Regions from separate parts of the Streptomyces sp. NPDC090021 genome, predicted to be linked through region 2. Evidence: riboswitches for the same ligand, from Rfam matches in the RefSeq annotation. Region 2 holds a riboswitch; the other holds the start of a gene.
The links. Region 2 has a riboswitch for cyclic di-AMP ahead of ACIPXC_RS08160 (transglycosylase family protein). Riboswitches for the same ligand answer to the same signal wherever they lie in the genome.

Region 1 (14,956 bases), on a different contig from region 2:
CGCCGGCAGCTCGGCCGGGGCGCCGTTCGCCGCCGCCGCCCGGGCGGGCGCACCGCCGGCCCAGGCCAGCACGAGCAGGTCCTCGCCCTTCAGGAACCGCTGGCAGCGCACGCCGCCGGTGGCCCGGCCCTTGCGCGGGTACTGGTCGAAGGGGGTCAGCTTCCCCGACAGCATCGAGTCGTCCAGGGTCCCGTGCGAGCCGGCCACCGTGAACACCACCGCGTCCCGGCCCGGGTCGACCGCCGAGAAGTGGATCACCTTGGCGTTCTGGGAGAGCTTGATGCCCGCCATACCGCCCGCCGGGCGGCCCTGCGGACGCACCTGACCGGCCGGGTAGCGCAGCAGCTGGGCGTCGTCGGTGATGAAGACCAGGTCCTCCTCGCCCGTGCGCAGCTCGACCGCGCCGACGATCCGGTCACCGTCCTTGAGGGTGATGACCTCCAGCTCCTCCTTGTTGGCCGGGTAGTCCGGCACGACGCGCTTGACCACGCCCTGCTCGGTGCCCAGCGCCAGACCCTGGGAGGACTCGTCCAGCGAGGTCAGGCAGACCACCTTCTCGTCCGGCTCCAGCCCGGAGAGGAACTCCGAGAGAGGCGCGCCGCCCGCGAGGTTCGGTGCTGCGTGCGTGTCCGGCAGCTGCGGCAGGTCGATCACCGAGAGCCGCAGCAGCCGGCCCGCGGAGGTGACCGCGCCCACGTCGGCCCGTGCGGTCGCGGCGACCTGCGAGACGATCAGGTCGTGCTTGGCCCTGGCGCCGCCCCCGTCCTGCGGCAGCGGCTCGCCGGTCGCCGTACGGGCCAGCAGGCCCGTCGAGGACAGCAGTACCCGGCACGGGTCGTCCGCGACCTCCAGCGGGACGGCCGCCACCGCGGTGCCCGCCGACTCCAGCAGGACCGTACGGCGCTCGGTGCCGAACTTCTTGGCGACGGCGGCCAGTTCCGCGGAGACCAGCTTGCGCAGCTCGTTGTCCGACTCCAGGATCCCGGTCAGCTCGTCGATCTCGCCCGTCAGCCGGTCGCGCTCGGACTCCAGCTCCAGGCGGTCGAACTTGGTGAGCCGGCGCAGCGGGGTGTCCAGGATGTACTGGGTCTGCGTCTCGCTCAGCGAGAACCGCTCCATCAGCCGGGCCTTGGCCTGGGCGGAGTTCTCGCTGTCGCGGATGAGCCGGATGACCTCGTCGATGTCGATGAGGGCCACCAGCAGGCCCTCGACGAGGTGCAGGCGGTCCCGGCGCTTGGTGCGGCGGAACTCGCTGCGCCGCCGGACGACCTCGAAGCGGTGGTCGAGGTAGACCTCCAGCAGCTCCTTGAGGCCCAGGGTGAGCGGCTGCCCGTCCACCAGCGCCACGTTGTTGATGCCGAAGGACTCCTCCATCGGCGTCAGCTTGTAGAGCTGCTCCAGCACGGCCTCCGGGTGGAAGCCGTTCTTGATCTCGATGACCAGGCGCAGGCCGTGGGCGCGGTCGGTGAGGTCCTTGACGTCGGCGATGCCCTGGAGCTTCTTGGAACCGACCAGGTCCTTGATCTTCGCGATGACCTTCTCGGGGCCGACCGTGAAGGGCAGTTCGGTGACGACCAGGCCCTTGCGGCGGGCCGTCACGTTCTCCACGGCCACCGTCGCGCGGATCTTGAAGGAGCCGCGGCCGTTCTCGTAGGCGTCCTTGATGCCCGAGAGCCCGACGATCCGGCCGCCCGTCGGCAGGTCGGGACCCGGGACGAAGCGCATCAGCGCCTCCAGGTCCGCGTGCGGGTAGCGGATCAGGTGGCGGGCGGCGGCGATGACCTCGCCGAGGTTGTGCGGGGGCATGTTGGTGGCCATGCCGACCGCGATCCCGGACGCGCCGTTGACCAGCAGGTTCGGGTAGGCGGCGGGCAGCGCCACCGGCTCCTGCTCCTGGCCGTCGTAGTTGGCGGTGAAGTCGACGGTGTCCTCGTCGATCGACTCCGTCATCAGCGACGTGGCGTCGGCCATCCGGCACTCGGTGTAACGCATCGCGGCCGGCGGGTCGTCGTTGCCGAGCGAGCCGAAGTTGCCGTGGCCGTCCACCAGCGGCAGGCGCATCGAGAAGGGCTGGGCCATGCGCACGAGGGCGTCGTAGATCGAGGCGTCGCCGTGGGGGTGGAGCTTGCCCATCACCTCGCCGACGACGCGGGCGCACTTCACGTACCCGCGGTCGGGACGCAGACCCATCTCGTTCATCTGGTAGACGATGCGGCGGTGCACCGGCTTCATGCCGTCCCGGGCGTCGGGCAGGGCACGGGAGTAGATCACCGAGTACGCGTACTCGAGGAAGGAGCCCTGCATTTCGTCGACGACGTCGATGTCGAGGATCTTCTCCTCGAAATCCTCCGGCGGCGGGGTCTTCGTGCTGCGGCGGGCCATCGCTGCGCGGCTCCTTAACCAAGAATGGGATGTGCTGGGTGTCTGGCTGGTCTGGCGGGGTCTGGCTGGGTCCCGCCGGTGTCCGGCGGGGTACGACGCCGACCATTGTGGCCCGAGGCGCCGACAACGCCGACTCCGACCCAGGTCTGGGCCGGGAACTTATCCGGTGGCCGACGCGCTTGCATACAGTGGCAGGTCTGACGGAAATCTCTGCATCGCGATCGAAGGGACCACATGCCCATGGGTCACACGGCCACAGCCCGAGCCGGCTCCGGCGGCCTGACAGCGACCGAGCACCGGCTGGCCAACGGCCTGCGCGTGGTGCTGTCCGAGGACCACCTGACCCCGGTCGCCGCGGTCTGCCTCTGGTACGACGTCGGCTCGCGCCACGAAGTCAAGGGGCGCACCGGCCTGGCTCACCTCTTCGAGCACCTGATGTTCCAGGGTTCGGCGAGCGTACCGGGCAACGGCCACTTCGAGCTCGTCCAGGGCGCGGGCGGTTCCCTCAACGGCACCACCAGCTTCGAGCGCACCAACTACTTCGAGACGATGCCGACCCACCAGCTGGAGCTCGCGCTCTGGCTGGAGGCGGACCGGATGGGGTCCCTGCTGGCCGCCCTGGACGACGAGTCCATGGAGAACCAGCGCGACGTCGTCAAGAACGAGCGCCGCCAGCGCTACGACAACGTCCCGTACGGCACCGCCTTCGAGCGGCTGACCGCACTGGCGTACCCCGAGGGCCACCCGTACCACCACACCCCGATCGGTTCCATGGCCGACCTGGACGCCGCGTCCCTGGAGGACGCGCGCACCTTCTTCCGTACGTACTACGCGCCCAACAACGCGGTGCTGTCGGTCGTCGGGGACATCGACCCGGAGCAGACCCTCGCCTGGATCGAGAAGTACTTCGGCACCATCCCCTCCCACGACGGCAAGCAGCCGCCCCGTGACGGCTCGCTGCCCGACGTCATCGGGGAGCAGCTGCGCGAGGAGATCGTCGAGGAGGTCCCGGCCCGCGCGCTGATGGCCGCCTACCGGCTGCCGCACGACGGCACCCGCGAGTGCGACGCCGCCGACGTGGCCCTGACCATCCTGGGCGGCGGCGAGTCCTCGCTGCTGCACAACCGTCTCGTACGCCGCGACCAGACGGCCGTCGCCGCCGGCTTCGGCATGCTGCGCCTGGCCGGGGCGCCGTCCCTGGGCTGGCTGGACGTCAAGACCTCCAGCGGCGTCGAGATCCCCGCCATCGAGGCGGCCGTCGACGAGGAGCTCGCGCGGTTCGCCGCCGAGGGCCCGACCGCCGAGGAGATGGAGCGCGCCCAGGCGCAGCTGGAGCGCGAATGGCTGGACCGGCTGAGCACGGTGGCCGGCCGCGCCGACGAACTGTGCCGGTACGCGGTGCTGTTCGGCGACCCGCAGCTGGCCCTCACCGCCGTCCAGCGCGTCCTCGACATCACCGCCGAGGAGGTGCAGGCCGTGGCCGCGGCCCGACTGCGCCCGGACAACCGCGCGGTGCTCGTCTACGAGCCGCTCGCGGCGGACGGGACCGGGGGCGAAGAGGGCGAAGAGGGCGAAGAGAACGCCGACAGCGACGAGAACGAGGGGGCGGAGCAGTGAGCGACACCGCAGCCGTCACGATGACCTTCCACCCGCGCCCGCAGGCCGGCGAGCCGCAGCCGTGGGCCTTCCCGGCCCCCGAGCGCGGGACGCTGCCCAACGGGCTGACCCTGCTGCGCTGCCACCGCCCGGGCCAGCAGGTGGTCGCGGTCGAGATCAACCTCGCCGCGCCGCTCGACGCCGAGCCCGAGGGCCTGGACGGCGTGGCGACCATCATGGCGCGCGCCCTGTCGGAGGGCACCGACAAGTACTCCGCCGAGGAGTTCGCCGCCGAGCTGGAGCGCTGCGGAGCCACCCTCGACGCGCACGCCGACCACCCGGGCCTGCGGGTCTCCCTGGAGGTCCCGGCCTCCCGGCTGGCCAAGGCGCTGGGCCTGCTCGCCGAGGCGCTGCGCGCCCCCGCCTTCGCCGACGCCGAGGTGGACCGGCTGGTGCGCAACCGGCTCGACGAGATCCCGCACGAGCTGGCCAACCCCCAGCGCCGCGCCGCCAAGCAGCTCTCCAAGGAGCTCTTCCCGGCCTCCCAGCGGATCTCCCGGCCGCGTCAGGGCACCGAGGAGACGGTCGCCCGGATCGACTCCGCCGCCGTACGCGCCTTCTACGAGGCCCACGTACGCCCCGCCACCGCCACCGCGGTGGTCGTCGGCGACCTGACCGGCATCGACCTGGACGCCGTACTGGCGGACACCCTGGGCGCCTGGACCGGCGACACCGCCGAGCCCCGCCCCGTGCCTGCCGTGACCGCCGACGACACCGGCCGCGTGGTCATCGTCGACCGGCCCGGCGCGGTCCAGACCCAGCTGCTGATCGGCCGCATCGGGCCGGACCGCCACGACCGCGTGTGGGCGGCCCAGGTGCTCGGCACGTACTGCCTCGGCGGCACCCTCACCTCCCGCCTGGACAAGGTGCTGCGCGAGGAGAAGGGGTACACCTACGGGGTGCGGGCCTTCGGCCAGGTGCTGCGCTCCACCGCCGACGGCAAGGGCGCCTCCATGCTCGCCATCAGCGGCTCGGTGGACACCCCCAACACCGGACCGGCGCTGGAGGACCTCTGGAAGGTGCTGCGCACCCTCGCGGAGGGCGGTCTGACCGACGCCGAGCGCGATGTGGCCGTGCAGAACCTGGTGGGCGTGGCCCCGCTGAAGTTCGAGACGGCCGCTTCGGTCGCCGGCACCCTGGCCGACCAGGTCGAGCAGGAGCTGCCCGACGACTACCAGGCGCAGCTGTACGCGCAGTTGGCCGAAACCGGCACGGTGGAGGCGACCACGGCGGTCGTGAAGGCCTTCCCGGCGGACCGGCTCGTCACGGTCCTGGTGGGCGACGCGGCGCAGATCGAGGAGCCGGTGCGGGCCCTCGGGATCGGCGAGGTCACCGTCGTCACCAACTGACCTCACGGGAGCCCGGACGACGGGCAACTGACGCACTGCGCAAGAGGCTCCGGCGATTTTCCGCCGGAGCCTCTTTTGTCCGTTTAGTGGTGAGGTTGCTTGTATGTGATGTGGCGTACGCAACAAAAAGACGCGTCTGTTTGGCGATTGACTGATGATCCGCCTAGCGTCGGCCGTGCTGTCCGTCAGTCGGCCCGCCGCACCCGCGGCACCGGGCAGCGATCGCCGAGTCCCCGTCAGGCGCGAGCCTGGGGAGCCGGGGACCCACATCAGTCCCTGGGGTGAATCGGACCCCCTCGCAAGAGGAGGCCCGTAGGAGACCTTCCTGCTCCGAACCCGTCAGCTAACCCGGTAGGCGAGAAGGAAGGAAAGGATCAAACCCTTCATGGCGTTTGGCAGTCGTCCCGCTGGTACCGGCAAGCACCGTGGTTCCAGCCGCCTGAGCAAGAAGACCGCCGGCTACGCCGGTATCGCCGCGATCGCCACCACGGGTGTGGTCGGCTCCCTCGCCGCCCCGGCCTTCGCCGCGGACAACCACAGCAGCTCCGCCCCGGAGAACGGGCTGGGCGCCGTCGTCGTCGCCGAGGACCTCGCGGGCGACATCCAGGACCAGGCCGAGTCCCAGCAGCGCGCCGCCGAGCACGCCGCCGCCCAGGCCCAGGCCGAGGCCGACGCCAAGCAGAAGGCCGCCGAGGCCAAGCGCCTCGCCGAGGCCAAGGCGAAGGCCGAGCGCGAGGCCGCCGAGCGCGCCGCCCGCGAGGAGGAGCGCAAGCGCCTCAACACCTTCGTCGCGCCGCTGGGCGACTCGTACGTCAGCACGCAGTACAAGGCGGGCGGCGGCATGTGGTCCTCCGGCAGCCACACCGGCATCGACTTCCACGCCGCCTCCGGCACCTCGGTCCACGCGGTGGGCTTCGGCACCGTCGTCGAGGCCGGCTGGGGCGGTGCGTACGGCAACAACGTCGTCATCAAGCACAACGACGGCACCTTCACGCAGTACGGCCACATGTCCTCGCTGAGCGTCTCCGTCGGCCAGCAGGTCACCCCGGGCCAGCAGATCGGCCTGTCGGGCTCCACCGGCAACTCCAGCGGCCCGCACCTGCACTTCGAGGCCCGTACCGGCTCGCAGTACGGCTCGGACATCGACCCGATCGCCTACCTGCGCTCACACGGCGTCAGCCTCTGACCCCTCGGCGCCGCTCACCGCGCCGCGCGTACGGCGCACAGCTTCACGAAGACCCCGCCTCCCGAGCCGGGGTCTTCGTGTTTTTGCGCCCGGACGCAATGTTTCGGATTCCCGCCCGCTCTCGAAATTATGCTGTGCTGCAATAGAGTCGTGGCATGCGCGTGGGTGCGCATGGGGGCTGGTGATCGGAAATAGGCGGAGGTTCAGTCTTGCGTATTCCTGCGCACGCGGTATGCACGGCAATTCGCGACGACATCGTCTCCGGGGTGTTCGAACCGGGCGGTCGGCTGACCGAGGAGGTGCTGGCCCGCCGGTACGGGGTCTCGCGCGTCCCGGTCCGCGAGGCCCTGCGGACCCTGGAGTCCGAGGGCTTCGTGACCACGCGGCGCCACGCCGGGGCCTGTGTGGCCGAGCCGACGGCGCAGGAGGCGGCGGACCTCCTGGAGCTGCGGATGCTGCTGGAGCCGCTGGCGGCCGCCCGGGCCGCCCGGCGCCGCACCGACGCGCACCTCAAGGTGCTGCGGGGGCTGGTCAGGCTGGGGCAGGAGCGGGCCAGGCGGGGGCAGGGCGAGGACCTGCGGTCGCTCGGGGGCTGGTTCCACGAGACCCTCGCGCAGGCCTCCGGCAGTCCCGGGCTGATCGCGCTGCTCACGCAGATGCGGCACAAGGTGGCGTGGATGTTCGTGGTGGAGGTGCCGGCCCGGCCGGCGGAGTCCTGGGCGGAACACGGCGCGATCGTGGACGCGGTGGCGCGCGGGGACGCCGAGCGGGCGCGGGCGCTGGCCGCGGTCCACGCCGACCGCGCGGCCGCCGCGCACCGGCTGCGGAAACGGCCGGCGGTGAGCTCTTCGCAACCTGCCGTAAACATGTCGAGCGGCCGGCATTAACAGGAGCCGTATACAAAGGATGGCATCGCGCGAATTCTGTGCGCGGCGTAATTCGCTGCGCCGAATTCCTGCGGACCGCGCGTGATCTCGCACGGCGCTGTCGCATCGGCCCTTTTCAGCCGGAGCCGAATTCCCCGGGCCCGGCCTTCCGTGCCTCTGCGCAACGACAGAACGGCCCGGCCGCGGCCCCCCGTCCGGGGCCGCGGCCGGGCCGCTCGTGTCGTACGGGGTGAACCCGAAGGGTCAGACGGTCTCGGGGAGCTCTTCGAGACCCTCGGCGACCAGCTTCGCGAGGCGGTCCAGTGCGACCTCCGCGCCCTCGGCCTCGGAGGCGAGGACGATCTCCTCGCCACCCTGGGCACCCAGGCCCAGTACCGCCAGCATGGAGGCGGCATTGACGGGGTCGCCGCCGGACTTCGCGATGGTCACCGGGACGCCGGAAGCGGTCGTCGCACGGACGAAGATCGAGGCGGGACGAGCGTGCAGGCCCTCGGCCCAGCCGACGTTGACGCGGCGCTCTGCCATGGTGATGCCCTTCAGGTTCTCAACGTTGTCTAGACCAGTCTCTCACGGCATCCCGAATGCTCCTACCGGCCTTCGGCCTCAATGCCGCCGCCCCTCGACCTTCCCCAGCTTGCACCGGTTCGACCCGGCTTGCCTGCTACGCCGCGCGAGCGCTGTCCGCCTCGGTCCGGCCGTAAGGTAGGCGCATGACCATAGAGTCGGACCCGTCCTACCCGGCCCACTGGGAAGCCGACGTCGTCCTCCGCGACGGCGGCACCGCCCGGATCAGGCCCATCACCACCGAGGACGCGGGCCGGCTCGTCAGCTTCTACGAGCAGGTCTCGGACGAGTCGAAGTACTACCGCTTCTTCGCGCCCTACCCCCGGCTCTCCGACCGCGACGTGCACCGCTTCACGCACCACGACTACGTGGACCGGGTGGGCCTCGCCGCGACCATCGGCGAGGAGTTCATCGGCACCGTCCGCTACGACCGCATCGGACCCGACGGCCGGCCCGCCTCCGCCCCCGCCGACGAGGCGGAGGTCGCCTTCCTCGTCCAGGACGCCCACCAGGGCCGCGGGGTCGCCTCCGCACTCCTCGAACACATCGGCGCGGTGGCCCGCGAGCGCGGCATCCGCCGGTTCGCCGCCGAGGTACTGCCCGCCAACACCAAGATGATCAAGGTGTTCACGGACGTCGGCTACCAGCAGAAGCGCAGCTTCGAGGACGGTTCCGTCCACCTCACCCTCGACCTCGAACCCACCGCCGAGTCCCTCGCCGTGCAGCGCGCACGGGAACAGCGCGCCGAGGCCCGCTCCGTGCAGCGCCTGCTGGCCCCCGGCTCGGTGGCGGTCGTCGGCGTCAGCCGCTCCGGCGCAGGCGTGGGCGCGGCCGCACTGCGCAACCTGCGCGACAGCGGCTTCCACGGCCACCTCTATGCCGTCAACGAGGCCGTCACCCGCGACCTCCTCGACGGGGTGCGCGCCTACCGCACCGTCGGGGCCATCGACGCCCCCGTCGACCTCGCGGTGATCGCCGTCCCGGCCGACCGGGTCCCCGACGCGGTGGCCGCCTGCGGCGAGCACGGCGTGCAGGGGCTCGTCGTCCTCTCCGCGGGATACGGGGACAGCGGCCCGGCCGGACTCGCCCGCCAGCGCGAGCTGCTGCGGCAGGTGCGCTCGTACGGGATGCGCCTCATCGGACCCAACGCCTACGGGGTGATCAACACCGCCCCGGAGGTGGAGCTCAACGCCTCCCTGACCCCCGCGCCGATGCCGGTGCGCGGCCGCACAGGCCTGTTCACCCAGTCCGGCGCGATCGGCATCGCCCTGCTCTCGGCGCTGCTCCGGCGCGGCGAAGGCCTGTCCTCCTTCGTTTCCGCCGGGAACCGGGCCGACGTCTCCGGCAACGACATCCTCCAGTACTGGTACGAGGACGAGGCGACCGACGTCGCCCTGCTCTACCTCGAAACCCTCGGCAACCCGCGGAAGTTCACCCGCCTCGCCCGCCGCACGGCGGCCGTCAAGCCCGTGGTCGTCGCCAAGGGCGGCCGCCACACCCCCGCCGGACACGTTGTCCCCGGCACCCGCCTGTCGGAGGACACCGTCTCCGCCCTCCTGCGACAGGCCGGCGTCATCCGGGTCGACACGGTCACCGAGCTGGTGGACGTCGGCCTGCTGCTGGCCTCGCAGCCCCTGCCCGCCGGACCCCGTATCGCCATCCTCGGCAACTCCGAGTCCCTCGGCGTCCTCACCTACGACGCCTGCCTGACCCAGGGCCTGCGGCCGCTGCCGCCCCTGGACCTGACGACCGCGGCGTCCCCGGAGGACTTCCGCACCGCCCTGGCCGCCGCCCTCGCCTCCGACGACTGCGACGCGGTGATCGTGACCGCCATCCCGTGGGTCAGCGAGCACGCCCTCGCCGACGACCTGGCGGACGCGCTCCGCGAGGCCGTCGCCGAGGCCCCCGGCAAGCCGGTGGCGGTCGTGCACGTGGAACTGGCCGAGCTGGTGCGGGCCCTGTCCGCGACCCGGGCCCCCGACGCCGGGGCGCCGGACCGCCCCGCCGCGGGCGGCCCGTGGACCCCGGCTGCCCCCGCGGCCACCGCCACCGCCACCGCCGACCCGGACCGGATCCCCGGCTACCCCGCCGCCGAGCGCGCCGTGAAGGCCCTCGCGGAGGCCGTGCGGTACGGGCAGTGGCGGCGGGCCCTCGCCGACGCCGGGCAGGTCCCCGAGTACGAGGACATCGACGAGGCCGGCGCCGCGGCCCAGCTCGCCGGGCTGCTCGCGGACGTCGACGGCGGGGCCGTACTGACCCTGAGCGACGGGGACGCCCGCGAACTGCTCGCGCGCTACGGGATCCGCGTCCTGCCCACGCTCCCCGCGCCCAGCCCCGACGCCGCCGCCCGGGCCGCCGGGATCCTGGGCTACCCGGTCGCCCTCAAGACCACCGCCCCGCACCTGCGCCACCGCGCCGACCTGGGCGGCGTACGGCTCGACCTCACGAACGAGGCCGAGCTGCGGCGCTCCTACGAGGAGCTCACCGACGCGCTCGGCAAGCCCGCCGAGCTCCAGCCCGTGATCCAGGCCATGGTGCCGCGCGGCGTCGACACCGTCGTCCGGTCCGTCATCGACCCGGCCGCCGGCGCCGTCCTCTCCTTCGGGCTCGCCGGGGTCGCCTCCGAGCTGCTCGGCGACACCGCCCACCGGCTGGTGCCCGCCACCGACCGGGACGCCGCCGGACTGATCCGGTCCATCCGGGCGGCGCCCCTCCTCTTCGGCTGGCGCGGCAGCGACCCCGTCGACACCCCCGCGCTGGAGGAGGTGCTCCTGCGGCTGTCCCGGCTCGTCGACGACCATCCCGAGGTGATCGGCGTCTCCCTGGAGCCGGTCGTCGTCGCCGCCGAAGGGACCTCCGTGCTGAGCGCCACCGTCCGGGTCGCCCATCCGCCCGCCCGTGGCGATCTCGGGCCGCGGACCCTCCCCAGTTACTGACCGGGTACGGCGCGGTAGGAGGGCACCCGAGGGGCCTTACCATTGACCCCATGGCGAAATCCGGTACGACGACCCAGGGGCTGCGCACGGCGATCGAGCGCAGCGGCTACTACCCGGCCCTCGTGGCCGAGGCGGTGGAGGCCGCGGTGGGCGGCGAGCCGATCTCGTCGTACCTGGTCCACCAGGAGACGACCTTCGACTCCAACGAGGTGCGCCGCCATGTCACCGTCCTCGTCCTGACCGGCAACCGCTTCATCGTCAGCCACACCGACGAGCAGGCCGCCGACGCAGGGTCCCCGTCCCCGTACGCGACGACCTCCACCGAGTCGGTCAAGCTCTCCAGCATCTCCTCCGTGGTGCTGAGCCGTGTCGTCGCGAACCCGGAGTCCTACACCCCCGGCACCCTGCCCCGCGAGGTCGTCCTGACCATCGGCTGGGGCGCGGTCTCCCGGATCGACCTGGAGCCGGCCGCCTGCGGCGACCCCAACTGCGACTCCGACCACGGCTACACCGGCAACTCCACCGCCGACGACCTCAGCCTGCGGGTCAGCGAGGCCGGCGACGGACCGGAGGCGGTGCGCCAGACCCTGGTCTTCGCGCAGGCCCTGTCCGAGGCGACCGCGGCGACCTCCACCACCTCCGCCCGCTGATGGTGTACCCCGCACCGCAGGACTGGACCGAGCCGGAGCTGCTGGACCTGGCCGGCGCCCCCCTCCCGGAGTACGGCGCCGGCTCGCTCGCCGACCTGCTGCCCACGCTCGTGGCGGGCCAGGGCGTCCCCGGCTACACCGCCGCCATCGCGGAGCTGACCCCGGCCGACCGCAACTGCGTCTTCCTCGTCGACGGCATGGGCTGGGAGCAGATCAAGGCCCACCCGGACGAGGCCCCGTACCTCACCTCCCTCCTCGGCAGCTCGCGCGGCGGCACCGGGCGCCCGATCACCGCGGGCTTCCCGGCGACCACCGCCACCTCGCTGGCCTCCGTCGGCACCGGGCTGCCGCCCGCCCGCCACGGACTGCCCGGCTACGCCGTGCGCAACCCCGCGACCGGCGAGCTGATGAACCAGCTCCGCTGGCACCCGTGGGCGCCGCCGAAGCCGTGGCAGCCGTACCCGACGGTCTTCCACGAGGCCGACAAGGCCGGCGTGGCGACCGCCCAGGTGTCCTCGCCCGCCTTCCAGACCACCCCGCTCACCAAGGTCGCCCTGAGCGGCGGCACCTTCCTCGGCCGGATGACCGGCGAGGAGCGGATGGACGTGGCCGCCGAACGCCTCGCCGCCGGTGACCGCTCGCTCGTCTACACCTACTACAGCGAGCTCGACGGGGCCGGACACCGCCACGGCGTGGACTCCGACGCCTGGCGGGGCCAGCTCATGTACGTGGACCGGCTCGTCCAGCGGCTCGCCGAACAGCTTCCGCCGCGCACCGCGCTGTACGTGACCGCCGACCACGGCATGGTCGACGTCCCCTTCGACGAGGACGCGCGGATCGACTTCGACGAGGACTGGGAGCTGGGCGCAGGCGTCGCCCTGCTGGGCGGCGAGGGCCGGGCCCGGCACGTGTACGCGGTGCCGGGGGCGGAGGCCGACGTGCTGACGGTGTGGCGCGAGGTGCTCGGCGACCGCTTCTGGGTCGCGAGCCGCGAAGAGGCCCTGGAACTGGGCTGGTTCGGCCCGCCGGGGGAGTGCGACGAGCGCGTGTTCGGCCGGATCGGCGATGTCGTCGCGGCGGCCCAGGCAGACGTCGCGATCACCGCTTCGCGCAACGAGCCCAACGAGTCGGCACTCACCGGAATGCACGGCTCCATGACCGCGGCGGAACAGCTCGTCCCGCTGCTCGAAATCCGTACCTGACCCCTCCGGTCACCACTCCGTACCCGCCCACGACCCGAAAGGTCCGTACTCCCCATGCCCGAGCTGGTGTTCTTCTCCGGAACGATGGACTGCGGAAAGAGCACTCTGGCGCTCCAGATCACGCACAACCGCTCGGCCCGCGGCCTGCAGGGCGTGATCTTCACCCGCCAGGACCGGGCCGGCGAGGGCAAGCTGTCCTCCCGTCTGGGCCTGGTCACCGAAGCGGTGGAGGTCGCCGACGCCATGGACCTCTACGCCTACCTCGTGGGCGAGCTCTCCCAGGGCGGCAAGGCGGACTACGTGATCGTCGACGAGGCCCAGTTCCTGGCGCCGGAGCAGATCGACCAACTGGCCCGGATCGTCGACGACCTCGGCAAGGACGTCTTCGCCTTCGGTATCACCACGGACTTCCGCACGAAGCTCTTCCCCGGCTCGCAGCGCCTGATCGAACTCGCCGACCGGATAGAGCAGCTCCAGGTCGAGGCCCTGTGCTGGTGCGGCGCCCGGGCCACCCACAACGCCCGCACCATCGGCGGCGTGATGGTCGTCGAGGGCGAGCAGGTCGTCGTCGGCGACGTGAACCGCCCGTCGGAGGAGATCGGCTACGAGGTCCTCTGCCGCCGCCACCACCGCCGCCGCATGACCTCCGCCGCGGCCCACGCCGCCGCCCTCTCCCCGGACGTCCTCCCGGTCGCCACCACCTGACCGGTCAGTCGGAGCGGGGGCGGGCGCCGATGCCCTGGGGGTCGGGGGTGCGGGCCCGGGTGCGGCGGGCGGGGTCGGGGTACTCGCGCTCGACGGCCTCCCGCAGCAGGGTCAGTTCGGTGCGGACGGCCGGCAGGGGGCCCGGCGGCAGGGCGCTGAGCAGGCCCTCCAGCAGGGCGCGGAGCCGTCGGCAGATCTGGACGGACGAGGTGCCGTACTCGCGGATCTCGGTCACGGTCAGCTGCAGATAGTCCTCCCAGTCCCGGCCCTGCACCACCAGCCGCGGCGTGCCGTCCCGGTCGGCCAGCACGTAGCGGTTGCGCAGGCCGGTGCGGCCGACCGTGTGCAGGAACGCCTCGATCTGGTCGAGCACCTGGAGCGCGGTGGTCGGGTCGTTGACGGCGGGGGAGAGAGGTGGCGGACGCGGTCACCCCGGGTGCGGTCGCCCCCGCCGCGGTCACTCCAGACGCGGTACGGGACCGAGCAGGACGAGGAGGTCGTCCGCCGCCGGGGAGACGGTCCCGCCCTCGGTGACCGGGTGGAGCCTGCCGTCGGCGCGCACCACGAACAGCGTCTCGGAGTCCGCCGGGACGGGCCGGGAGGCCGGCTGCACCAGGTAGCGGGCGCCCCGTCGGTACCGCTCGGCCAGGACGTGCCGGACCAGAGGGGCGCCGAAGAGGACGTCGCCGCCCGTGTAGGGGGCGACGACGCCGGTGCCCTCGTGCGGGGGCCCGACCCGGTAGACGGGCCCCTCGACGTTGCCCTCCACCACGACCGAGGCCAGCGCGTTGAAGTCGTCGTCGTCCGTGAGCAGGAAGACGGTGGTGACGCCCTCCAGCCGGGCGCGCGGGTTGGTGGCGGTGGCCAGGAGCTCCCCCTGGGCCAGTTCGAGTCCGGCGTCCCTGATCCGCTCCCGTGCTTCCGCGTCGCCGGCCCACATGAGGACGTCGAGCCCGGCCGACCTCAGGGCCCTGCCCATGTCGACGACCCAGTGGTCGCCGCCGACCAGCAGGGGGCGCGAGCGGGAGGGGCGGGCCACGCCGAGCCTGCGCGCCACGGGCGCGGCGGTCAGGGTGTAGAGCAGGACCGTTCCCACGATCACCAGGAAGGTGACGGGCAGGATCTTCCCGGCCCCGGCCAGGCCCTGGTCGGCCAGGCCGGTGGCGAAGGCGGACGCCGTGGAGGCGGCGACGATCCCACGCGGGGCCATCCAGCCGATGAACCCCCGTTCCCCGCGGGTCAGCCCCGACTTCCCCGTGGACAGGAAGGCGACCAGCGGCCGTACGACCAGGACCAGGAACGCGGCGAGGGCGAGCGAGGGGAGCAGTACGGGCCGCAGGGAGGCCGGGGTGACGGTCGAGGAGATCGAGACGAACAGCAGACCGATGATCAGCTGGACCAGTGTCTCGAAGAAGGGCCGGCGGGCGGGCATGTCGAAT
Region 2 (14,956 bases):
AGACCAGCGCCGAGGAGGCCCCGCGGGAGGGTCCCAGCGGCTGGAGGGCCGCCCGGTTGCGGGGGGCGCTGCCGTTGAGCCGGAAGGCCGGGCCGTCGGCGAGTCGGGCCGTGGCGTTGTACTCCGGCGCCCACAGGTAGGCCTCGGTGCCCGCGCGGCAGACGCCGGGGGCGAGCGGGTCCTCGTACACGCGGGCGCCCAGCAGGAGTTCCTGGTTGGCGAAGGGCGAGTCGCCGTAGGAGCCGGGTGCGCCGGGCGGGCGGGTCGTCACCAGCGGGGGCACCTCGGCGCGCAGGACCGAGCCGTCCGGCCGGAGGCGGGCGCCGACGGCGAAGACGGCGTCGGTGACCGGATTGTCGATGCTCTGGACGTTGCGGCCGCGCGAGGTCCAGCCGGCGCCGAGCGCGGCCATCGTCCGAGTGAACACCTCGGGGGTGTGGCTGCTGTAGTACGCGCCGCCCTCGCCGCCCAGCAGCAGCGGGTCGTTGCCCGACAGGGCGGGCCGGCTCGGGTCGGTGCGGTACGCGGGCCAGCCCTCGGCCGCCGCGAGGGCCGCGGCGCGCGCGGTGTGGGAGGCCCCCCAGGACGGGTAGTCGTCGAGGGCGCCGAGCTTGCCCCGGTGGCCGGAGGCGGTGGTCGCCGAGGCCTGCGCGAGCAGGACCAGGGCCAGCAGTCCGGCCGCCGGCAGTGCGGCTCGCCGGTGGCGCAGCGCCCACCAGGCCGCGCCCGCTGCCGCCAGGCCACCGGCGAACAGCGCGTACCCCCAGGTCGTGGTCAGGGTGCTGGTGCGTGCCCACAGGGCGGCGGCGGCCAGGACGCCCGCGCCCGCGGCCAGCGCCGCCGGCCGCGGCGGTCCGCCCGCGAGTGCGGCCCAGGCGGCGATGACGGCGATCCCGGCCAGGACGAAGGTCTGCCGGTACGGGCTGCCGTTGGGCGTGGCGAACAGGTGCCAGGCCAGATGGGCCGGCGCCCACTGCAGGGAGAGCGCCACGGCCGCCGTCAGCCCCGTCCACCACAGCCGGTCGCGCGGCGGCACGGCCCGGTGGAAGGGCAGTGCGGCGACCAGCAGCAGCGTGCCGGTGCCGACGAAGACGGCGGGGGAGGAGAAGGAGTACGTCCCCGGCAGCAGCCGTGCGAAGAGGTCCGCCCACGGCACCGGCCGGAACTCCCTGACCCACCCCGGGTAGGCCTGCCCCGAGCTGAGGAACAGCGGGAGCAGGACCGGCGCCGCCAGCGCGATGCCGAGCACGGTGCTCCCGGCCGCCCGGGCGATCACCGCGGTCCGGGCCCGCAGACCCTCCCGGGTCAGCACCACCCGTACCAGCAGGACCAGGGCGGCGCCGAGCGTCGCCATGTAGGCGGTGTAGAAGTTCGCGGTCCAGCAGACGGCGACGACCAGCGGGGCGAGCAGCACCCGCCGCCCGCGCAGGGCCCATTCGCCGGTCAGGCACAGCAGCGGGAAGGCGATCAGGCCGTCCAGCCACATCGGGTTGTAGGAGGCCTCGATCACCGACCAGCCGCACAGCGCGTAGGAGGCCCCGAGCAGGCCGGCCGCCCACCACGGCCCCCGGTGGAGGGTGCGCAGCAGCCAGGCCATGGCGGCAGCGGCGGCGGCCGTCTTCAGCACGGTGACGACGTACACGGCCAGGTCGATGTCGGCGCGCGGGAAGACGGCGACGAGGACGGAGAACGGGCCGGTCAGGTAGGTGCCGAGGTCGGGCAGGAAGCTCGTGCCGTAGCCGGACTGCCAGTTGAACAGCAGTCCGCCGTGCGCACGGCCGTGCAGGAGGTCCCACAGGTGCGCGTGGAAGGGTACGAACTGATTGCCGAGGTCGTTGACGCTGCGGTGGCGCGGTCCGTAGGGGAAGACGCGGGCGGCGGCATCCCCGGCGCACACGGCCACCGCCGTGAGCAGGGCGGCGAGCGCCGAACCGGACGGACTGCGGTGGCGCGGCGAGCGGTGCGGTGTGGGCATGGTGGGCCGACCCTGGCAGCACCGGGGGAAGCGGGAGTGGCCGCGGAGTGGCTGCGACACGAACAGACACGTACCCCGGACACCCCGCGAATCGTTGGTCGAACCGGTGGCCCGGGCCACCCTTACTGCATACCATCGATCACCGCACGGCCCTTGTGCACAGACGCACAATCTCCCGGCCCTGGAGGCTCCTTTGCACCGTCGCACTGCGCTCTCCGTCTCCGCCGCCCTGCTCGTGGCGGCGCCCCTGCTGTCCGCCTGCTCGGGCGAGACCCGGCCCGGCACCGCGGCCGTCGTCGGCGGTGAACGGATCACCACCTCCGCGCTCCAGGCCCAGGTGAACGACGTCCGCACCGCACAGAACCGGTCCGAGCAGGCCGCGATCCTCATCGCCAACACCCCTCAGCTGGAGAGGATCAAGCTCGGCAAGATGATCCAGCTGCGGGTGCTGGAGCGGGCGGCCGACGACGCGGGCATCTCCGTCACGACCAAGGAGATCGAGGACGCCCGCAAGGCGCAGGAGGGCGACAAGGGTGCGGCGGCGCTGGAGCAGATGGCCCTGCAGGCCCGCGTCCCGCTGGCGCCCGGGCAGATCGACGAGGACCTGCGCTTCCGGCTGCTGCTCGACAAGCTGAGCGAGCGCTTCGGCGAGGACCGGATCATCGAACCGCTCACCAAGGCGTCGGAGGCCCTCGACATCGAGGTGAACCCGCGCTACGGGGCCTGGGACGCCAAGCAGGTCGGCCTCGGCCCGGTGGAGACCCCCTGGATCACCCAGCGGACCCGGCCCGAGCAGCAACCCGCCGGAGCCTGAGGTCCTGCGGCGGAGGTAGGTTCGGAGGGTGACCGACCACTCCCAGCCCACCGCCCCGGCCGAGCCCACCGGCCGTATCGTCCTGCTGACCACCAGCCACCGGGTCGCCCCCGGCGTGCTGTCCTGGCCGGCGTGGCAGATCCTGCACGCCGCGGACCGGGTGCTGTGCGCCGACCCGGGCCACCCGCAGCTGCCGTACCTGCGGGAGGCGGGCGTCGAGGTCGAGCACGCGGCCCCGGACGCGCACGCGCTGGTCGAGGCCTGCGCGGGCGGCCGTACGGTCGTGGTGCTCCCGGGCGGGGAGGGTGACCAGCGGCTCACCGACGGGCTGGCCCGGCTGGCCGGCTCCGGCCGGGTCTCCATGCCCGACCTGGAACTGCTGCCCGGTTCCTACGACCTGCCGGGCGCGCGCCTGCTCGACCTGGTCCAGGTGATGGACCGGGTCCGGCGCGAATGCCCGTGGACCTCCCGGCAGACCCACCGGGGCCTGGCCAAGTACGCCATCGAGGAGGCGTACGAACTCGTCGAGGCGATCGAGGACGGGGACCGGGAGGAGCTGCGCGAGGAGCTCGGCGACGTGCTGCTCCAGGTGGTCTTCCACGCCCGGATCGCCGAGGAGGGCCTTCCGGACGGCGCCGACGCGGAGGACGGCGACGAGGAGGACGGCGACGAGGAGGCTCTCGGGGCGTTCTCCATCGACGACGTGGCCGGGGCCCTCGTGGAGAAGCTGATCCACCGGCACCCGCACGTCTTCGGTGACGCGGAGGCCGAGACCCCCGAAGACGTCCACGCGCACTGGCAGCGCACCAAGGCGGTCGAGAAGCGGCGGGAGTCCGTCACCGACGGGGTCCCGGTCGGCCAGCCGGGCCTGGCGCTCGCGGCCAAGCTCGCGGGCCGGGCCCGTGCGGGCGGGGTGGCCGTGGAGCTGCCCCGCGGCGAGGGCATCGGGTACGAGCTGCTGGAACTGGCGGCCCGCGCCGAGGCGGAGGGCGTCGACCCCGAGACCGCGCTGCGCGCGGCGGCCCGCGTCTACCGGGACGCGATCCGGGCGGCCGAGGGCCTCGCGGCCCCCGCGCGGTGACCGCCCGGTCCTCTCAGTACTCCTTCGGGGCGCGGGCCGAGGGGTTGAGCCAGTGCGGTTCCGGGCGGTTCAGGAACCACTCGCCGAAGCCCAGCGGGCGGTCCGGCTGGTCGTGGCCGCGGCCCCCGGAGGGTACGACGTCGTGGAAGAGCCGGGCCGGCCGGGCGCCGAGTTCCTCCAGGAGACGCGCGGTCTCGTCGATGAACTGCACCGGACCGCTGAGGTAGACGTCCTGGTCGGGCCACAGGCCCCGGTTGCTCAGCGCCGTCGCGAGCCGTTCGGTGGCCTCGTTGCGGTGCCGGCCGGGGGCGGGCGTGATGTAGGTGACGTCGAGCCAGCCGCAGGAGGTGCCGTAGGCGTCGATGAGCGGGCGGTCGTAGAGGTGTGCGCCGTCCCGGGCCACCACGAAGAGCCGTACGTCCTGGTCGGGCGGCCGGTCCGCGAGTTCCTCCAGCAGGGCGCGGATCGGGGCCCAGCCGGTGCCGGCGGCGATCAGGCTGACCGGGCGGTCCGAGCGCCGGAAGGTCAGCGCTCCGCCCGCGGCGCCGAGCCTGAGGACGTCGCCGGGCTGCGTCTCGCGGACCAGGGCGGTGCTCAGCCGCCCGCGGTCGATCCGGCTGACGTGGAGGTCGACGGTGCCGTCGGGGCGGGGGGCGTTGCCGATGGAGTACGTGCGCCAGGTGCGGGGGACCCGCTCGCTGCTCACGCTCGTGTACTGGCCCGGGAGATAGGGGAAGGGGGCGTGCGGCCGCAGGGTCAGCACGCCGATGTCCTGCCCGTACTGGAGGTGTCGCACCACCTCCGCGTCCCACCACGGCGGGTCCTCGCTCGCGTCGGCCCCGGCGAGCATGGCGTCGGCGATCACCTGGTAGGCCTCGGTCCAGGCCTTCTCCACCTTCGGGGTCCAGGCGCTGCCGGAGGTCGCGGCGAGTGCGGCCAGCAGGCTGGAGCCCACGACCGCGTAGTGCTCGGGGCGGACCAGGAACTTGCGGTGGTCGCGCCCCAGGTCGTGCAGGTAGGGGCCGATGGTGTCGTCGTCGAAGCGGGAGATCACGTGGGTGAGCGCGGCGAAGAGCCGGTCCCGCTGGCGTTCCATGTCCTCGGAGGAGACCGGGAAGAGGTCACGGACTCCGGGGTTGTGCCAGAAGAGGTGCGAGTAGAAGAACTTGACCGCGTGTTCGGCCCTTCTCTCCACCACCGCGAAACTGCTTTTCAAGATCCTCACGTCCACATATCCGAAAGTAGGAGTGCCGGACGGGGCGAGGTCAAGTGTTGTCCGATCTACGGACAGCCGCGACCATGCAGTCATATCGGATGACGGACCGGCGGGCCGCGGCCCGCGCGGGTCCGCCGGTGCGCGGCGGCTACTGTCGGGGACATGCACGATCAGTCGTCCACTCCCTCCGTCGGCGCGGCGCCCGAACTCTTCACGTGGGAGTTCGCGACCGATCCCTATCCGGCCTACGCGTGGCTGCGCGAGAACGCGCCGGTGCACCGCACCAGGCTTCCCAGCGGGGTCGAGGCCTGGTTGGTCACGCGCTACGCCGATGCCCGCCAGGCCCTCGCCGACCAGCGGCTCAGCAAGAATCCGGCGCATCACGCCGAGCCCGCGCACGCCAAGGGCAAGACCGGGATCCCGGGGGAGCGCAAGGCGGAGCTGATGACGCATCTGCTGAACATCGACCCGCCGGACCACACCCGGCTGCGCCGCCTGGTGTCGAAGGCGTTCACCCCGCGCAGGGTCGCCGAGTTCACCCCGCGGGTGCAGGCGCTCACCGATCACCTGATCGACGCCTTCGCGGGGAGGGGCGAGGCGGACCTCATCCACGAGTTCGCCTTCCCGCTCCCCATCTACGCCATCTGCGAGATGCTCGGAGTACCGCGGGAGGACCAGGACGACTTCCGCGACTGGGCCGGCATGATGATCCGCCACGGCGGCGGGCCGCGCGGCGGGGTCGCCCGGTCGGTGAAGCAGATGCGGACCTACCTCGGCGCACTCATCCACCGCAAAAGGGATGATCTGGGCGACGACCTGATCTCCGACCTGATCCGGGCGAGCGACCACGGCGACCATCTGACGGAGGGTGAGGCCACCGCGATGGCCTTCATCCTGCTCTTCGCCGGCTTCGAGACCACCGTGAACCTCATCGGCAACGGCGTCCACTCCCTCTTCATGAACCCCGTCCAGCGCGAGCGCCTGCAAGCCTCCCTGGCCGCCGGCGAGAGCGCTCTGCTGACCACCGGCGTGGAGGAACTCCTGCGCTACGACGGTCCCGTGGAGCTGGCGACGTGGCGCTTCGCAACCGAGCCGCTCACCCTCGGCGGCGAGCGGATCGAGACCGGCGACCCGGTTCTGGTCGTCCTCGCGGCCGCCGACCGGGACCCCGAGCGGTTCACCGATCCCGACACCCTCGACCTCTCCAGGACCGACAACCAGCACCTGGGATACGGACACGGCATCCACTACTGCCTGGGCGCGCCGCTCGCCCGGCTGGAGGGACAGACGGCCCTGGCGACCCTGTTGACCCGCCTGCCCGATCTGGAGCTTGCCGTTCCACCCCAAGACCTGCGCTGGCGTGGGGGGTTGATCATGCGAGGGCTACGTACTCTTCCCGTTCGCTTCACGGCTCAAAACACTTGCGCGGAAACTGATTAAAAGTCAGGTTCCGCTTGAACTTGTGACAATCGTTCGAAGGCCGCTAGGTTCTGCCGTTACCAGGCTGTTATGCGAAAGGTGATCCCTCATGCTCTCCGGGAACGGCCGTCACAGACGCCCCCGCCAGGTCCCCGCGCTGGTTGTCACAGCCGGAGTCACTGGCTCCGCACTGGCCATGCCACTGCTGGCCGCCACCAGCGCGAGCGCTGCCGACACCGCCACATGGGACAAGGTGGCCGAGTGCGAGAGCGGCGGCTCGTGGAGCGCGAACTTCGGCAGCGGCGCGTACGGCGGGCTCCAGTTCACCCAGGAGGAATGGCAGAACGCCGGCGGTCTGGACTTCGCCGAGCGGGCCGACCTCGCGAGCCGCTCGCAGCAGATAGCCGTGGCCGAACGCGTGCTGGCCTCCCAGGGTCCGCAGGCCTGGCCGCTGTGCGCGGCCTCGGCCGGACTGGACCAGCAGGGTCCGGCCGCCGCGGTCGACCCGGGTCTGCCGGGCAGCACCACGGCGGTCGGTCCCGCGCCGTCCCGCCCCGACGACGTCGTGCCCTCCGCCAAGGGCGACAAGCCGCCGACGGACTTCGGGCTCTCGACCGCGGAGACCCCGAGCCCCACCGGCTCCCCCTTCCTGATTCCCGACGCGCCGTCCGTCGGACTGCCCGTCATGCCGGCGCCGGACGTCCCGACGACGCCCCCGACCGCCCCGACCGCCCCGACCGCTCCGACGGACCCGACGGCGCCGGTCACTCCCACCGACCCGACGGTCCCGGCCCTCCCGGCGGACCCGACGGCGCCCACGGTCCCGCCGGTCGCCCCGAGTCCGTCCCCGGCGGACCCGACAGCCCCCGAGGCGCCGACCACCCCGACCACCCCGGTCGCCCCGGCCGCCCCGTCGACCCCGGGCGCCACTCCCGCCGAGGGCAACGGCAAGCACCGCGGTGCACCGTCCGCCGAGGAGGGTGCGCCGTCTGATGCGGCGTCCGGCCCCGTCTACACGGTGCAGGCGGGCGACAGCCTGGCGACCATCGCGGTCGCCAAGGGCGTGAAGGGTGGCTGGAGCGGCCTCTACGCGGCCAATGAGCAGGTCATCGGCAATGACGCCAACCTGATCAAGCCGGGTCAGAATCTGGATCTAACCGTGCAATAAGGGCAGTTGGTTCGTCCGGAAAGACCTGATTGTCTGTTTTCTGCAAGTGAGACATGTGTCTCTTCCGGTCAACTGGCGTGTCCCGTCCGGGGGCTTTTGCAAACCCCGTTCTCACCTGCGCAAACACCCCTGCGGGGAGCGCAAGTAGGGGCCGTTTCTCCCCGATGCTCCTGGTTGAGCATCGGGGAGGGACCTGTCTACCTTCTGAGTCGCCCGCCACCGCGGGCTCCTTCGACCGCATCGCCGAATCCTGCCGGCGGACGGGGGGAACAGTCGTCGCGTCAAGCGCCGAAGGCAGGAGCGGGGGAACCAAGGTAGGTGCCGCGAGCGGTCGTTGAGAGACGGCCGGGAAGCGGCTTGGGGTTAAGTGGTGCGCTGGGTCGCACCGCCGGGCACTCACGGGCCCGAACCCGACAGCTCACCTCGTAGGCGTCGGTGAGGAGAAACCTCATGCTGCTTTCCGGCAAGGGCAAGCACCGTCGCGGCTCCAAGGCCGTCCGCATCGTCACGCTCGCCGGTGTCGCCGGTGTGGCCGTGGCCGCCCCCCTGATGACCGCGGGCGCCGCCAGCGCCGCCACCGCGTCCGAGTGGGACAAGGTCGCGCAGTGCGAGTCCGGTGGCAACTGGTCCATCAACACCGGCAACGGCTACTACGGCGGACTGCAGTTCTCGTCCTCCACCTGGGCCGCTTTCGGTGGCAAGTCGTACGCCCCGCAGGCCAACAAGGCCTCCAAGGCGCAGCAGATAGCCGTGGCCGAGAAGGTCCTGAAGAAGCAGGGCAAGGGCGCCTGGCCGCACTGCGGCAAGGGCCTGTCGAACTCCTCGTACACCGGTGGCGGCTCCACCGAGACCCCGGCCTCCACCAAGCCGAAGGCCGAGACGAAGAAGGCCGAGACCAAGAAGACCGTGACCAAGAAGACCGAGACCAAGGCCGCGCCGAAGAAGGAGACCAAGCGCCCCGAGGTCCCGACCACCCGCTCCGAGCGCACCGAGGCCCCGGCCGCGCCGAAGACCGGCAACGGCTCCTACGAGGTCAAGCCCGGCGACACCCTGGGCACCATCGCCGAGGCCAACGGCGTCAAGGGCGGCTGGCAGCAGCTCTTCGAGCTGAACAAGGACATCGTCTCGGATGCCGACCTGATCTACCCCGGTCAGAAGCTGAAGCTCAGCTGAACGCCGCGGTAACAGCCGCAGAAGCGTACGCACGACGCAGAATTCCCACCGCCCGGCGCCCCTTCCCCCCGCGCGCCGGGCGGTGGTGTGTGCGGGTGCGAGGACCCCTCCGAGTCCGATGACCAAGGGTCGTATGTCCCGGAAGAGGGGTATTCGGTCCCTTTTTCGTCCCAGGGGTCGGGCGGTCGGCCGGTCGAACCCCCGAAGCCGGTTAGGCTCTAGGCGGCAAGGCCATCCCACGGCCTGACACGCCACCGCACACCCAGCGTCACATCCCAGAAGGAGATGCTCGTGCCGTCCATCGACGTCGTCGTAGCCCGGGAAATCCTGGACTCCCGAGGCAACCCCACGGTCGAGGTCGAGGTGGGCCTCGACGACGGCAGCACCGGCCGTGCTGCCGTTCCGTCCGGCGCCTCCACCGGTGCATTCGAGGCCATCGAGCTGCGTGACGGTGACCCCAACCGTTACATGGGCAAGGGCGTCGAGAAGGCCGTCCTGGCCGTCATCGAGCAGATCGGCCCGGAGCTCGTCGGCTACGACGCCACCGAGCAGCGCCTGATCGACCAGGCCATGTTCGACCTCGACGCCACCGACAACAAGGGCTCGCTCGGCGCCAACGCCATCCTCGGCGTCTCCCTCGCCGTCGCGCACGCCGCGTCCGAGGCCTCGGACCTCCCGCTCTTCCGCTACCTCGGCGGCCCGAACGCGCACCTGCTGCCCGTTCCGATGATGAACATCCTCAACGGTGGGTCGCACGCCGACTCCAACGTGGACATCCAGGAGTTCATGATCGCCCCGATCGGCGCGGAGTCCTTCTCCGAGGCGCTGCGCTGGGGTGCCGAGGTCTACCACACCCTCAAGAAGGTCCTGCACACCAAGGGCCTGTCCACCGGTCTCGGTGACGAGGGCGGCTTCGCCCCGAACCTGGAGTCCAACCGCGCCGCGCTCGACCTCATCATCGAGGCCGTCAAGCAGGCCGGCTACACCCCGGGCAAGGACATCGCGCTCGCGCTCGACGTCGCCGCGTCCGAGTTCTACAAGGACGGCAAGTACGAGTTCGAGGGCCAGTCCCGCTCGGCCGCCGAGATGACCGACTACTACGCCGAGCTCGTCGAGGCGTACCCGCTGGTCTCCATCGAGGACCCGCTGTTCGAGGACGACTGGGCCGGCTGGAAGACCATCACCGACCGCCTGGGCGCCAAGGTCCAGATCGTCGGCGACGACCTCTTCGTCACCAACCCCGAGCGCCTGGCCCGCGGCATCGAGGAGGGCTCCGCGAACGCCCTCCTCGTGAAGGTGAACCAGATCGGTTCGCTGACCGAGACCCTCGACGCCGTCGAGATGGCCCAGCGCAACGGCTTCAAGTGCATGATGTCCCACCGCTCCGGCGAGACCGAGGACGTCACCATCGCCGACCTCGCCGTCGCCGTGAACTGCGGCCAGATCAAGACCGGCGCCCCGGCCCGCTCGGACCGCGTCGCCAAGTACAACCAGCTGCTGCGCATCGAGGAGATCCTCGACGACGCCGCGGTGTACGCGGGCCGCAGCGCCTTCCCGCGCTTCAAGGGCTAATCACGCTCAGCCTCCGTACGTCCCCGCACTCGGTCCCGTACCGTGTGCGGGGACGTATTGCGTAGTGCGTACCAAAGGGGAGGCGGACCCATGGCCGGGAACCGGGATCGGTTCTCCACCTTCTCCACCGCGACGCGGCTCAGACAGCTCGGCGAGCGGACCGCGGCACACGTCTACCGCTCGCAGACGCGCCGTCAGGTGCGCCGCAGCCGTCTCACCGGCAGGGCCGCGCTCCTGGTGCTCGTGCTCTGTACGCTGGTCGTCGCCCTCGCGTATCCGATGCGCCAGTACGTCTCCCAGCGCTCGGAGATCGCGGAGCAGCAGCGGGCCGCCGCGGCGGCGCGGGACCGCCTGGAGCGGCTCCGCGACGAGAAGGCCCGCTGGCAGGACGACGCGTACGCGGAGCAGCAGGCGCGAAGGCACCTGCACTTCCTGCGCCCGGGGGAGGTCGGCTACATCATGAGCGACCCCGGGGCCCGGCCGCCGGAGCCGCACCGGACCGGCCAGGCCGGCTCCGACCGCCCCTGGTACTCGAACGTCTGGGACGGCGTCGACAAGGCCGACCGCCCGAACGACTAGTACCGCAGCCAGTACCGCAGCACCCATCCACGAGAACGAAGAGACTTCCTCCAGGCATGCAGACGCCCCCGCCCCAGACCGACCGGACCGAGCCGACCGACGCGGACATCGAGGCGTTCGAGCAGCAGCTCGGCCGCCCGCCGCGCGGGCTGCGCGCCATCGCGCACCGCTGCCCCTGCGGGCAGCCCGACGTGGTGGAGACCGCGCCGCGGCTCCCCGACGGCACCCCCTTCCCGACGCTGTACTACCTGACGTGCCCGCGCGCGGCCTCCGCCATCGGCACGCTGGAGGCCAACGGCGTGATGAAGGAGATGCAGGCCCGGCTCGCCGAGGACCCGGAGCTCGCCGCCGCCTACCGGGCCGCGCACGAGGACTACATCCAGCGCCGCGACGCCATCGAGGTGCTCCAGGGCTTCCCGAGCGCCGGCGGCATGCCGGACCGGGTCAAGTGCCTGCACGTGCTCGTCGGCCACTCCCTCGCCGCCGGCCCCGGCGTGAACCCGTTCGGCGACGAAGCCCTCGCGATGCTGCCCGAGTGGTGGGCCAAGGGCGCCTGCGTCACACCGTGCGGAGAGAACAAGGACGGGGAGTCCCGGTGATCCGGGTCGCGGGCATCGACTGCGGTACGAACTCCATCCGGCTGCTCGTGGCGGACTGCGACCCCGCCACGGGCGAGCTGGTCGAGCTCGACCGGCGGATGACCATCGTCCGGCTCGGCCAGGGCGTGGACCGCACCGGGCGTCTGGCCCCGGAGGCACTGGAGCGCACCTTCGCCGCCTGCCGCGAGTACGCGGCGGTCATCAAGGAGCTCGGCGCGGAGCGGGTGCGCTTCGTGGCGACCTCGGCCTCCCGGGACGCCGAGAACCGGGACGACTTCGTCCGCGGTGTCGTGGAGATCCTGGGCGTCGAGCCCGAGGTGATCTCCGGCGACCAGGAGGCGGAGTTCTCCTTCACCGGCGCCACCAAGGAACTGACCGCGCACAACTACCTGGAGCGGCCGTTCCTGGTGGTCGACATCGGCGGCGGCTCGACCGAGTTCGTGGTCGGCGACGACCATGTCCGGGCGGCCCGGTCCGTGGACGTGGGCTGCGTCCGGATGACCGAACGCCACCTCGTGGTGGACGGCGTGGTCACCGACCCGCCGGCCGAGAAGCAGATCGCGGCCGTCCGGGCCGACATCGAGGCCGCGCTGGACCTGGCGGCCGAAACCGTCCCGCTGACCGAGGCACGCACCCTGGTCGGTCTGGCCGGTTCGGTGACCACCATCGCCGGGATCGCGCTCGGGCTGCCCGAGTACCGGTCGTCGGAGATCCACCACTCCCGGATCTCCTACGAGCAGGTCCGCGCGATCACCGAGCGGATGCTGACGGCCACGCACGACGAACGCGCGGCGATCCCCGTGATGCACCCGGGCCGGGTCGACGTGATCGGAGCGGGCGCGCTGGTCCTGCTGGCCGTCATGGAGCGCATCGGCGCCTCGGAGGTCGTGGTCTCCGAGCACGACATCCTCGACGGCATCGCCTGGAGCGTGGCGGGCGCCACCGTGTGACGCGCCGGTCCGTCGGACGACGGGGGTTCCACGACCGGCCGGTCGTGGAACCCCCGTCGTCGTTCCGGGTCGTGCACGCGATGACCGGTGCAATCACCTGGTCCATCGGTCGAACGACCTTCGAACCAGGGTGTGAGGGCTCTTCGAGGTCATGATCCGGAAAAAGTTCGTGAAGTTCTTCACAAGGAAAAGGTGCCTGCCGGGGTGCGGGAAGGGCCCTTCGGGGTCTTGCGGAAGGCCCGAGACCCCTTTTGTCGCGCGTTCGTGCGATCCATGGAGGCGACGGGTTCCGCGTCAGAGGTAAGGACGAAACCCGGTGGTCTACTCCGGTTCAGGCCTTGGAGGCCAGTTCAGGACGGGTGAACAACGACTCCCGATACCTCTTGGTTCCCGTCGCGTGTCATGACGTCCGTCACGTGGGCGGCGGAGTGTAGCAGAGGCCCTCCGTCTCCTTGTGAAGGGGCTCACGAGCAACACCCCATTGGGTGCTGGATACTCGTTCTCATGAGCACCACGGAGCGTCCCAGGATCCTCGTTGTAGGAGGTGGGTACGTAGGCCTGTACGCAGCCAAGCGCATCATGAAGAAGATGCGCTACGGCGAGGCGACCGTCACGGTCGTCGACCCGCGCTCGTACATGACCTACCAGCCCTTCCTCCCCGAAGTGGCCGCAGGCAGCATCTCGCCGCGGCACGTCGTCGTCCCGCTGCGACGCGTGCTGCCCAAGGCTGAGGTCCTCACCGGCCGGGTCACCACCATCGACCAGGACCGCAAGGTCGCCGTCGTCACGCCGCTGGTCGGCGAGGCGTACGAGCTGCCCTTCGACTACCTGGTGATCGCCCTCGGCGCCGTCTCCCGCACCTTCCCGATCCCCGGTCTCGCAGAGCAGGGCATCGGCATGAAGGGTGTCGAGGAGGGCATCGGCCTGCGCAACCACGTGCTGGAGCAGCTCGACAAGGCCGAGTCCACGACGGACGAGAACGTCCGCCGCAAGGCCCTCACCTTCGTCTTCGTCGGCGGCGGTTTCGCCGGCGCCGAGACGATCGGCGAGGTCGAGGACATGGCCCGCGACGCCGCGAAGTACTACTCCACGATCAAGCGCGAGGACATGCGCTTCATCCTGGTCGACGCGGCCGACAAGATCCTCCCCGAGGTCGGGCCCAAGCTCGGCACCTGGGGCAAGGAGCACCTGGAGTCCCGCGGCATCGAGATCTACCTCAACACCTCGATGGACTCCTGCGTGGACGGCCACGTGGTGCTGAAGAACGGCCTTGAGGTCGACTCCAACACCATCGTCTGGACCGCCGGCGTCAAGCCGAACCCGGCCCTGGCCCGCTTCGGCCTCCCGCTGGGCCCGCGCGGCCACGTCGACGCCGAGCCGACCCTCCAGGTCAAGGGCACCGACTACATCTGGACCGCCGGCGACAACGCCCAGGTCCCGGACATGGCCGCCCGCCGGGCCGGCGTCGAGAACGCCTGGTGCCCGCCGAACGCCCAGCACGCGCTGCGCCAGGCCAAGGTCCTCGGCGACAACGTCATCTCGGGCATGCGGGGCTTCCCGCAGACCGAGTACGCGCACTCCAACAAGGGTGCGGTGGCGGGCCTCGGCCTCCACAAGGGCGTCGCGATGATCGTCATGGGCAAGATGAAGATCAAGCTCAAGGGCCGGCTCGCCTGGTACATGCACCGTGGCTACCACGGCATGGCCATGCCGACCTGGAACCGCAAGATCCGCGTCTTCGCCGACTGGACCCTCGGCATGTTCCTCAAGCGCGAGGTCGTCTCCCTCGGCGCGCTGGAGACGCCGCGCGAGGAGTTCTACGAGGCCGCCAAGCCGGCGCCGGCCCCGGCCGCCGCCGCTGCCCCGGCCGAGAAGGCCAAGGCCTCCTGACCCTGCGTCGGGAGACCGGCCGCTGAGCCGGTCGAAGGTACGACCCCGAAGGGGCCGCCCGCCATCCGTGGTGCGGGCGGCCCCTTCGGCGTACCCGGGGCCGCGGATGGGTAGACGGATGGGTCGGAACTTTGTGGAGGTGCGCCATGACCGACGCCGCTCCGCGGCTGGCCGCTCTTGCCGAGACCCTGCTGGGCGGCCCCCTGCCCGTGCGCATCCGCGCGTGGGACGGGACCGAGGCCGGGCCGCCCGACGGCCCCGTCCTCGTCGTCCGGGGCCGCCGTGCCCTGCGCCGCATGCTGTGGAAGCCCGGGGAACTGGGCCTGGCCCGGGCCTGGGTGGCCGGTGACCTGACCGTCGAGGGCGACCTGTTCGAACTGCTGGACCGGGTGTCGGGCCTGCTCTGGGACCGGGGCCGGCCGACGGTGCGCGTGCCCGCCCCGCCCGCGTCCCGCTTCGGCGCGCTGCGCCCGCGCCTGCCCCGCTCGCTCCTCGCCGCGGCGACCACCGCCACGGCCAC

Region 1: linked by a shared signal. The riboswitch ahead of ACIPXC_RS09175 (M23 family metallopeptidase) and the one ahead of ACIPXC_RS08160 (transglycosylase family protein) in region 2 are both predicted to bind cyclic di-AMP.

Annotation. Positions count from the first base shown of each region.
Region 1 is NZ_JBIVFO010000009.1:75,281-90,236, reverse strand. It holds gene ACIPXC_RS09190 (DNA topoisomerase (ATP-hydrolyzing) subunit A) at 1-2,382, opposite strand, end outside; gene ACIPXC_RS09185 (M16 family metallopeptidase) at 2,623-3,999, shown strand; gene ACIPXC_RS09180 (M16 family metallopeptidase) at 4,020-5,387, shown strand; cyclic di-AMP (ydaO/yuaA leader) riboswitch at 5,601-5,760, shown strand; gene ACIPXC_RS09175 (M23 family metallopeptidase) at 5,773-6,573, shown strand; gene ACIPXC_RS09170 (GntR family transcriptional regulator) at 6,783-7,460, shown strand; gene ACIPXC_RS09165 (HPr family phosphocarrier protein) at 7,704-7,985, opposite strand; gene ACIPXC_RS09160 (GNAT family N-acetyltransferase) at 8,171-10,960, shown strand; gene ACIPXC_RS09155 (DUF5998 family protein) at 11,011-11,610, shown strand; gene ACIPXC_RS09150 (alkaline phosphatase family protein) at 11,610-12,812, shown strand; gene ACIPXC_RS09145 (thymidine kinase) at 12,867-13,517, shown strand; partial or broken gene ACIPXC_RS09140 (DUF2254 family protein) at 13,522-13,917, opposite strand; gene ACIPXC_RS09135 (cation:proton antiporter) at 13,975-14,956, opposite strand, start outside.
Region 2 is NZ_JBIVFO010000008.1:64,268-79,223, reverse strand. It holds gene ACIPXC_RS08190 (YfhO family protein) at 1-1,975, opposite strand, end outside; gene ACIPXC_RS08185 (SurA N-terminal domain-containing protein) at 2,169-2,789, shown strand; gene ACIPXC_RS08180 (nucleoside triphosphate pyrophosphohydrolase) at 2,818-3,870, shown strand; gene ACIPXC_RS08175 (globin domain-containing protein) at 3,884-5,068, opposite strand; gene ACIPXC_RS08170 (cytochrome P450) at 5,249-6,526, shown strand; gene ACIPXC_RS08165 (transglycosylase family protein) at 6,702-7,673, shown strand; cyclic di-AMP (ydaO/yuaA leader) riboswitch at 7,950-8,120, shown strand; gene ACIPXC_RS08160 (transglycosylase family protein) at 8,124-8,846, shown strand; gene eno (phosphopyruvate hydratase) at 9,132-10,418, shown strand; gene ACIPXC_RS08150 (septum formation initiator family protein) at 10,509-10,997, shown strand; gene ACIPXC_RS08145 (DUF501 domain-containing protein) at 11,054-11,596, shown strand; gene ACIPXC_RS08140 (exopolyphosphatase) at 11,593-12,546, shown strand; gene ACIPXC_RS08135 (NAD(P)/FAD-dependent oxidoreductase) at 13,051-14,436, shown strand; gene ACIPXC_RS08130 (class I SAM-dependent methyltransferase) at 14,583-14,956, shown strand, end outside.